Regions from separate parts of the Aminobacter sp. P9b genome, predicted to be linked through region 3. Evidence: predicted binding sites of a transcription regulator. Region 3 holds the regulator's gene; each other region holds the start of a gene.
The links. Region 3 encodes PhoB, which activates phosphate uptake and scavenging genes when phosphate is short. Its sites were predicted from a motif close to TGTCATNNANCTGTCAT; they were not measured.
Positions count from the first base shown of each region.

Region 1: WHT83_RS22445 (DUF1045 domain-containing protein) is a predicted target of PhoB. The motif match lies at 1,199-1,215, and genes of this name have one in related genera.
Region 2: WHT83_RS13985 (glycerophosphodiester phosphodiesterase family protein) is a predicted target of PhoB. The motif match lies at 1,299-1,315, and genes of this name have one in related genera.
Region 4: ugpB (sn-glycerol-3-phosphate ABC transporter substrate-binding protein UgpB) is a predicted target of PhoB. The motif match lies at 929-945, and genes of this name have one in related genera.

Region 1 is NZ_CP150082.1:4,543,358-4,545,557, forward strand. Features, by position in the region: gene phnE (phosphonate ABC transporter, permease protein PhnE) at 1-1,154, shown strand, start outside; gene WHT83_RS22445 (DUF1045 domain-containing protein) at 1,255-1,962, shown strand; gene WHT83_RS22450 (alpha-D-ribose 1-methylphosphonate 5-triphosphate diphosphatase) at 1,964-2,200, shown strand, end outside.
Region 2 is NZ_CP150082.1:2,853,642-2,855,841, forward strand. Features, by position in the region: gene argC (N-acetyl-gamma-glutamyl-phosphate reductase) at 1-126, opposite strand, end outside; gene speB (agmatinase) at 213-1,169, opposite strand; gene WHT83_RS13985 (glycerophosphodiester phosphodiesterase family protein) at 1,377-2,200, shown strand, end outside.
Region 3 is NZ_CP150082.1:269,024-271,223, reverse strand. Features, by position in the region: gene phoU (phosphate signaling complex protein PhoU) at 1-592, shown strand, start outside; gene phoB (phosphate regulon transcriptional regulator PhoB) at 690-1,379, shown strand; gene WHT83_RS01335 (hypothetical protein) at 1,657-2,079, shown strand.
Region 4 is NZ_CP150082.1:100,263-102,462, reverse strand. Features, by position in the region: gene tlpA (thiol:disulfide interchange protein TlpA) at 1-651, shown strand, start outside; gene ugpB (sn-glycerol-3-phosphate ABC transporter substrate-binding protein UgpB) at 1,008-2,200, shown strand, end outside.

The sequences.
Region 1 (2,200 bases), 660 kb from region 3:
TCAGGGATGACCGTCTCGACATCAGCTATCCGCGCTTTGCCTCCTATCGCGCCGATCGGCATCCCGAGTGGCTGAGCTTCGACCCGCCGGCGGCGACCGCAGCCGCGCCTGCGGCCAACAAGGCAGCTGCCAGCCTCGTCACGGTCGAGATCGACGGCCGCGACCGTATCGAGATCACGCCGACCAGCGTGCTCGTGTCGCGTGGCGATGAAACGCTCGACATCGCCATCGTGCCGGAAAAGAGCATTACCGTTGCCGGTGCCCTGCCGTCCTGGGCGACGCAAAAGGCGCCCGGCGAAAAGATCACTGTCGACTTCGGCTTTGCCGGCAGCGCCCAGATCGACGCCGACGACGTCAAGATCCGCCACCGCTTCCTGGGCTGGGAGAACTTCGTCTTCGACGCCAACTCGCCGTTCTGGGGCAAGTCGACGAGCGAGGTGTTCTCGCTGATCGTCTCCGGCGAACGCCTCGATCCGGGCGTTTCGAACGCCGCCCTTGCCTGGGACAATATCGTCAACAATTCCGAATGGCAGCATGGCGACGTCTGGACCAAGATGCTGCAGACCATCGTCATGGCCTTCGTCGGCACGCTGTTTGCCAGCCTGCTTGCCTTCCCGCTGGCTTTCCTTGCGGCGCGCAACATCACGCGCAACCGCCTCGTCAACCAGGTTGCCAAGCGCTTCTTCGACTTCCTGCGCTCGGTCGACATGCTGATCTGGGCACTGTTCTTCACCCGCGCCTTCGGCCCCGGCCCCATCGCCGGCATCTCGGCGATCTTCGTCACCGACACCGGCACCTTCGGCAAGCTCTATTCCGAGGCGCTGGAAAACATCGACGACAAGCAGCGCGAGGGCATGCGCTCGGTCGGCGCCTCGCCGGCCTCGGTCCAGCGCTACGGCGTGGTGCCGCAAGTGCTGCCGGTGCTGATCAGCCAGTCGCTCTACTTCTGGGAATCGAACACCCGCTCCGCCACCATCATCGGTGCGGTCGGCGCCGGCGGCATCGGCCTCAAGCTGTGGGAAGCGATGCGCACCAATTCCGACTGGGAGAACGTCGCCTACATGGTGCTGCTGATCCTGATCGTGGTGTTCATCTTCGACAATATTTCCACCGCATTGCGCCAACGGCTGATCGGCAACAAGGCCAGCCACTGAACATCTGTTGCTGGCCATTGCAAATCTGATGAAGTCGGCCACTACTTCGTCAAACTGTCACGCAAATCATCTATCGGGCGACTGCCTAGGGAACCGCGCCATGCGCTACGCCGTCTATTTCACGCCAGAGCACGATGATCCGCTGTGCCGCATCGCGGCCGGCTGGCTCGGGCGCGATGCGTTCGGCGGTCACGTGACCCCCGCCAAGGCCTTTGGCGAATTGTCGGCGGCCGAGGTCGCGTTCCATGCCGCCGCAGCGCGCCGCTACGGCTTTCACGCCACGATCAAGGCGCCGTTCCGCCTCGCCGACGCCGCTTCCGAGGCCTCGCTGATCGATGCGGTTGCCACCTTCGCAAGCGAGGCGACGCCCTTCGCCATCCCTCGCCTGAAACTCGCCCAGATCGACGGCTTCTTCGCGCTGGTCCCGGCTGAACCGCTGCCTGAACTCGACAGCTTCGCCGGCGATGTCGTCAGGGCCTTCGAGCCGTTCCGCGCACCGCTCAGCGATGCCGAGATCGCCCGCCGCAACCCCGAAGCGCTGTCGCCGCAGGAGTGCCGCCACCTCAGCCGGTGGGGCTACCCTTACGTCTTCGACACGTTCCGTTTCCACATGACGCTGACCGGCCGCGTCGCCACCGAGGAAGTGGCGCGCGTGCGCACTGCCATCGAGCAATGCCTGGGCAACGTGCTCGACAAGCCGGTGCCGGTCGATGGGCTGGCGCTGTTCGTCGAGCCCACGTCGGGCGCGCCATTCGAGGTCCGCTCCTACCATGCGCTGGGCAAGCAAGCTGAAAGAAAGACCGCCTGAGATGACCGACCTTGTTCTGAAAAACGCCCGCATCGTTCTTGCCGACGAGGTGGTCGACGGCTCCATCGTCGTGCGCGACGGCAAGATCGCCGAAATCTCCACCGGCCCCAGCGCCATCGGCGAGGACATGGCCGGGGACTTCGTCATCCCCGGTCTCGTCGAGCTCCACACCGACCATCTCGAAGGCCACTACGCCCCGCGCCCGCGGGTACGCTGGAACCCGATCGCCGCCGTGCTG
Region 2 (2,200 bases), 2.4 Mb from region 3:
ATCGACGTTGCGGCGCTCGGCCTCCGGAATCGACAGGACGGCAAGATCGTCGCGGGCGGCAAGTCGCGTCCGGATCTGGAGGCCCGTGGTGCCGTGCTCGCCGTCGATGAAGATTTTCGGTTTCATTGTCTGTCGTTCCGTCGAAAATTAAGCAGTGTCAGAGGGTTGTGGCCAAAATCGGACTCAAGCCGGCAAGCCGTTGAATCATCGCCTCAGCCGTTGTCTCGTGCCTTCCGTTCAGCCAGCAGGCCGAGATAGTGCATCGCGACCGTCGATCCGGCGATGGCCGTAATATCGGCATGGTCGTAGACCGGTGCAACCTCCACGATATCGGCGCCGACAATATCGATCTGGGTCATCTGGCGCAGCACCGAAAGGATCTTGGCCGATGACGGGCCACCTGCGACAGGCGTGCCCGTTCCGGGTGCATAGGCCGGGTCGAGGCAGTCGATGTCGAAGGTGACATAGGTCTTCTTGCCGCCGGTACGCTCGGCAATCGCATAGGCGATGTCGGCGGCGCGCATTTCCTCCACTTCGTGGCCGTAGAGGATCTTGATGCCAAAATCCTCCGGCGCGTGCGTCCGTATGCCGATCTGGATCGAGCGGTCGGGGTCGATGATGCCGTCACGCACCGCGCGCCCGACGAACGAGCCGTGGTCGATGCGCTTGCCGTCGTCTGGCCAGGTGTCCTGGTGCGCATCGAACTGCACCAGCGCCATCGGACCGTGGATCGCGGCATGCGCCTTCAGCACCGGCCAGGTGACGTAATGGTCACCGCCGAGCGTCAGCAGGAAGGCGCCGGACTTGAGGATCTTGGCCGCCTCGCGTTCGATCGTCCCAGGCGTCTTCTGGTGATTGCCGCTGTCGAGCAGGCAGTCGCCATAGTCGACGACCGAGAGATCCTCGAACAGGTCGCGGTTGAACGGATATTGCGGGTCGCAGTCGAAGATCGCCGACGCGCGGCGAATCGCCTGCGGGCCGAAGCGTGCGCCGGGCCGGTTGGTGACGGCGGCATCGAACGGAATACCCCAGACGACAGCGTCGGCGCCGGCGACGTTCTTCGAATATTTGCGGCGCATGAAAGACAGTGCCCCTGCATAGGTCGGATCACTCGAACGGCCGGTGTTCGTCCGCGCGGTAAAGGCGTGATCGATCGATGAAGCGGGCATGGGCAGTCTCCTCAGTCGGTCTATCGGGATGCGAGGCGCAAGAACTACAGAAGCAGGGCGCAAGATGCCAGCCCCGTAGCGCACTGCGTATGACAGGGCCGCAGCCGGCGCTTTCTCGGGTCATTTGAATGTCATCTGCCTTACACGCCCCTGTCATCGCAGCCGGGTAGTTCGTTGCACGCATCCTCTAGCCGTGGAGCGATTCCGATGCGGACAGTCCTGGCAGGCGCAGCCTCGCTGCTTCTTACACTCGGCGTTGTCACCGCGGGCCATGCCGGCTCCGGCGTCGAGCAGATCCTCGAACGCTACGAGAATGCCAATCGTTGGCGCGACCACGTCATGGTTGTGGCCCATCGCGGCGGCGGGCTGGAGGCCGGCAAGACGCGCTATCCCGAAAACTCCATCGCTTCGATCCGCGGCGTCATCGCCTTGGGCGCCGAAATGGTCGAGATCGATATACGCCGTTCGAAGGACGGCGAGTTGATCGTCATGCATGACAGCTGGCTCGACCGGACCACCAATTGCAAGGGCGAGGTCATCGCCCGCACGCTGGACGAACTCAGGCACTGCCGGCTCGTCGTCGAAGGCACCGGCGCCGTCACCGCCGAGTCGGTGCCGACACTGCGGGAAATGCTCGAGGCCACCAAGGGCAAGATCCTGGTCAATCTCGACAACAAGCTGGAGACTGCCGACCTCGCCGACATGGTGGCGCTGGCGCGCGCCATGGGCATGGAAGAGCAGGTCGTGGTCAAGGCAAACCTCTGGAGCGCCGAACGCGTGACTTCGGTCAAGCAAACCATGAGCCAGGTCGGCAGCGGATTCCAGTTCATGCCGATCATCGCCGACGATGCGGTGCGCGACGCCGGCTTCATCGAGTCGGCGGGGAGGGCATTCTCGGCGCGGGCGGTGGAAATGATCACCTGGCGCGGCGAAGCCGAAGAGATGACAGCGTCAGGCGGGCCGCTGTTTTCGGCCAAGGTGAAGGCCGCGGCCATCCGCGACAACTGGCACATCTGGGTCGACACCCATGC
Region 3 (2,200 bases):
GCTTTCGTCCGACCAGGCGCTGGCGCAGAACGTCGTCGCCGACGACACGATCATGGACGCCAAGCAGCGCGAGCTCGACAACAGCGCGATCACGCTGATCGCCAAGCGCCAGCCGATGGCGCAGGATTTGCGCGCCGTGGTCGGCGCCATCCGCATGGCCGGCGATCTCGAGCGCATCGGCGACCTGGCCAAGAACATCGCCAAGCGTGTCGGTGCCGTCGGCCAGTCGCCGACGCCGCGCAACCTTTCGCACTCCATCGACGCGATGGCGCAGCTGGTGCTCGGCCAGGTCCGCGGCGTGGTCGATCTCTATGTCGCGCGCCAGGCCGAAGGCCTGAAGGAACTGCGCAACGACGACCAGAAGATCGACATCCAGTACACGGCCGTGTTCCGCGAGCTCCTGACCTACATGATGGAAGATCCGCGCAACATCACCGCATGCACGCATCTGCTGTTCTGTGCCAAGAACCTCGAGCGCATCGGCGACCATGTCACCAACGTCGCCGAGAACGCCTATTTCGTGGTCACCGGCACGCAATTGCCGCTCAACCGCCCGAAGGTCGACGAGACCACGACGGCAGTGTCTGCCTGAACACTTCAGCGCTGCATGTGCGGGGCGCGGGGGCGCTGCGGCAAGTTAATCCGCGCATGATCCGATCGGGGTCATGCGCCAAGAAAAGGCACAGCCGATGATCGCTCCCAAGGTCATGGTCGTCGAGGACGAAGAGCCGCTGGGCGTGCTGCTTCGCTACAATCTCGAATCCGAAGGTTATCAGGTCGAAGTCGTCACGCGTGGCGACGAAGCCGAGATCAGGCTCCAGGAAAACGTGCCCGATCTGCTGGTGCTCGACTGGATGGTGCCGGCACTTTCCGGCATCGAGCTGTGCCGCCGGCTGAGGATGCGGCCCGACACCGAGCGCCTGCCGATCATCATGCTGACGGCGCGCGGCGAAGAGAGCGACCGGGTGCGCGGGCTTTCGACCGGTGCGGACGACTATCTGGTCAAGCCGTTCTCGACGCCCGAGTTCATGGCGCGGGTCAAGGCGCTGCTGCGCCGGGCCAAGCCCGAGGTGCTGTCGTCCATCCTCAAGGTCGGCGACATCATGCTCGACCGCGAGTCGCACCGGGTCTACCGCAAGAAGAGCGAGATCAAGCTCGGGCCGACCGAGTTCCGCCTGCTCGAATTCATGATGCGGCATCCGGGCAGGGTGTTCTCGCGCAGCCAGCTGCTCGACAATGTCTGGGGCGAGACGATCTATATCGACGAGCGCACCGTCGACGTGCATGTCGGGCGCCTGCGCAAGGCAGTCAACAACGGCCGCATGCCCGACGTCATCCGCACGATCCGCGGTGCCGGCTACGCCATCCGCGAGGATTAGCGGTCGACGTCCGTTGTTTCGTTCTGGCCGCAAGCGGGCCTAGGCAAGCTGCGGCCTGCAGCAGATCGGGTTGGTAGGCGCGTCGTCGATTTGTGCTCCGCCAGGGTGGCGGCGCGGCCGCGCAATTGGCACTCGATCATGACAGCTCGCCTGCGTCGCGATGCTTTGGTGTCGATGCCGATGCAAGCAAACCTTCTGGCGGCGGGATGGTTTTTCTGCAGGAACAACTAATGATCCATGTCGCTGATGGATAACTTCTTCAGCAACGGTAGATTAAATGGCCTGCGATGACGATTTCGTGATGTCATCGATACCAAAAATTGTCCATTTTCATGCTAGCTGGCGCCTTGTGCGCAACGTTGTCTCGGCCATTGTTCTGGTGCTGATCACCATGCTTTACGGACTGCCCCTCGATCGGGCAGAGGCCGCAGGCATGAGCACTGGCGCGCAGCCGGTGACAACCGGGCAGGCGGAAGTTATCGCCGCGCCCGATGGGTGCTTGCCTTCCCTGGATCGCTGCACCGGCGAGACGTCCGACGAGCACAGCACCAGCACGCACTGCCTGGGCGACTGCCCTGCCTGGCAGGTCCATGACGAGCTTGCCGCGCCGACCCACACGACGCTTCGCAAGCGGCTCCCAGATCCCATGCCGCGTCGCGTGGCGAGCGCATCGTTTCTTCGACCTCCGATCGCTGCCTGATTTTTGACCGTTCGGCCCTCGCACCGACGAGGCCGTCCGAAATCAGTTGCGATGAGGAGACGGACGATCTTCCCGAGAAACTCTTGCGCTTGGGCCAGGCCCGAGCGCGTCCGCCGTAGCG
Region 4 (2,200 bases), 170 kb from region 3:
CTAGCCGCCGTTGCAGGCGTGATCGCCGGCGCGGTCGCGGTATATGTCAGCAGCACCCTTCCTGGCAACAACGCCTCTACGCCTCAGCTCGCCACTGATACGAGCGCGAACGCAAGCGCCGAGGACAAGGTTTGTGCCGCCAAGGCGGACATCGCCAAGGCGGTCGGGGCCGCAGCCACCGGCCAGGTGGCGGCAATGATGCCGGCCGATCCGCCGCAGTCGCTGAAGAAGCTCGCCTTCAACGACCCCGAGGGCAAGCCGATGACGGTGGCCGATCATGGGGGCCGCACGTTGCTGATCAATCTCTGGGCGACATGGTGCGCGCCCTGCCGCGCCGAAATGCCGGCGCTCGATGCGCTGGAGCGCGAGATGGGCAGCGAGAATTTCGAGGTCGTGGCGGTCAACGTCGACACCGGCGACGACACCAAGCCAAAGAAGTTCCTCGACGAGATCGGCATCAACTCGCTCGGCTACTACAGAGACAACACGCTTGCCGTCTTCAATGACCTCAAGAAGCGCGGCCTGGCGCTGGGCCTGCCGGTGACACTGCTGGTCGACGGCGAAGGCTGCCTGCTCGCCAACATGAACGGCCCGGCGGAATGGGCCAGTCCCGACGCCAAGAAGCTGATCGAGGCGGCGCTGGCCAAATAGGCCCGGCGTTTCCACACACGCAGTCGTTTTGCCGGCTGCAATTCCAGATTGCAAAGCGAAGGCGAAGCCTTTCGCGCCATTCGTGCGCGAAAGGCTTTTTCGTTGTCTGACGGCGTTGGCCGTGCCTTTCGTTAGCCGGCGTTGCCGGTAATTCAGATGCGCCTAATTGTCGGCAATTCGGTTTCGTTTTCGAACGATCCGAAAATTCATTGCCAGGTTGCAACGCAAGTGAAAATGAAGTGCGCCAAATGCGCCCTTCATACGATCAATACAAAACTGTTGTAGCGCTGTCATAATCCGACAATACTGCTCCCCGCGGAACTAAACATTTCGCCAACCAGAACGGGAGCGAGACAATGAAGACCCTAGGCTTCGCGGCCGGTGTTGCCGCCACCATGACGCTGTTGTCCAGCACCTCCGCCTTCGCCGTCACCGAGATTTCATGGTGGCACGCCATGACCGGCGCGAACAACGAGGTCGTCGACCAGCTTTCCAAGGAATTCAACGAGAGCCAGAGCGAATACAAGGTCGTTCCGGTGTTCAAGGGTACCTATCCCGAGACGCTCAACGCCGGTATCGCCGCGTTCCGCGCCAAGCAGCCGCCGACGATCATGCAGGTCTTCGATGCCGGCACGGGCACGATGATGGGTGCCGAAGGCGCCATCAAGCCGGTCGCCGAAATCCTGTCGATGGGCGGCCAGGCCTTCGACAAGAGCCAGTACCTGCCGGGCATTGTCGCCTATTATTCCAAGCCCGACGGCACCATGTTGTCGTTCCCGTACAACTCGTCCTCGCCGATCCTCTACTACAACAAGGACATCTTCCAGAAAGCCGGCCTCGACGTCGACAACCCGCCCAAGACCTGGGGCGAGGTCTGGGACGCCGCCAAAAAGATCAAGTCGAGCGGTGCTGCACCTTGCGGCTTTACCTCGACCTGGCTGACCTGGATCCACACCGAGAATTTCGCCGCCTGGAACAACCTGTCCTACGGCACCAATGAAAACGGCATCGGCGGCACCGACGTAGAGCTCAAGATCAACGCTCCGGCCTTCGTCAAGCACTTCCAGGAGCTTGCCGATCTCGCCAAGGACGGCACGTTCAAATATGGCGGCCGCACCTCCGAGGCGAAGCAGATCTTCCTCGCAGGCGAATGCGGCATCTTCACCGAGTCCTCCGGTGGTCTCGGCGACATCGTCAAGTCGGGCATGAACTACGGCACCGGCCAGTTGCCCTACGAAGCCGATGCTGCGGGCGCGCCGCAGAACACCATCCCCGGCGGCGCATCGCTGTGGGTCTTCGCCGGCCTGCCGGAAGAGCAATACAAGGGCGTCGGCGCCTTCTTCAACTTCCTGTCGCAGACGCCGATCCAGGCGCGCCTGCACCAGGTCTCGGGCTACCTGCCGGTTACGCTCGCGGCCTACGAGGAAACCAAGAAGTCGGGCTTCTACGACAAGAACCCGGCCCGCGAGATTCCGATCAAGCAGATGCTGGGCAAGGCGCCGACCGAAAACTCGAAGGGCGTCCGCCTCGTCAACCTGCCGCAGGTCCG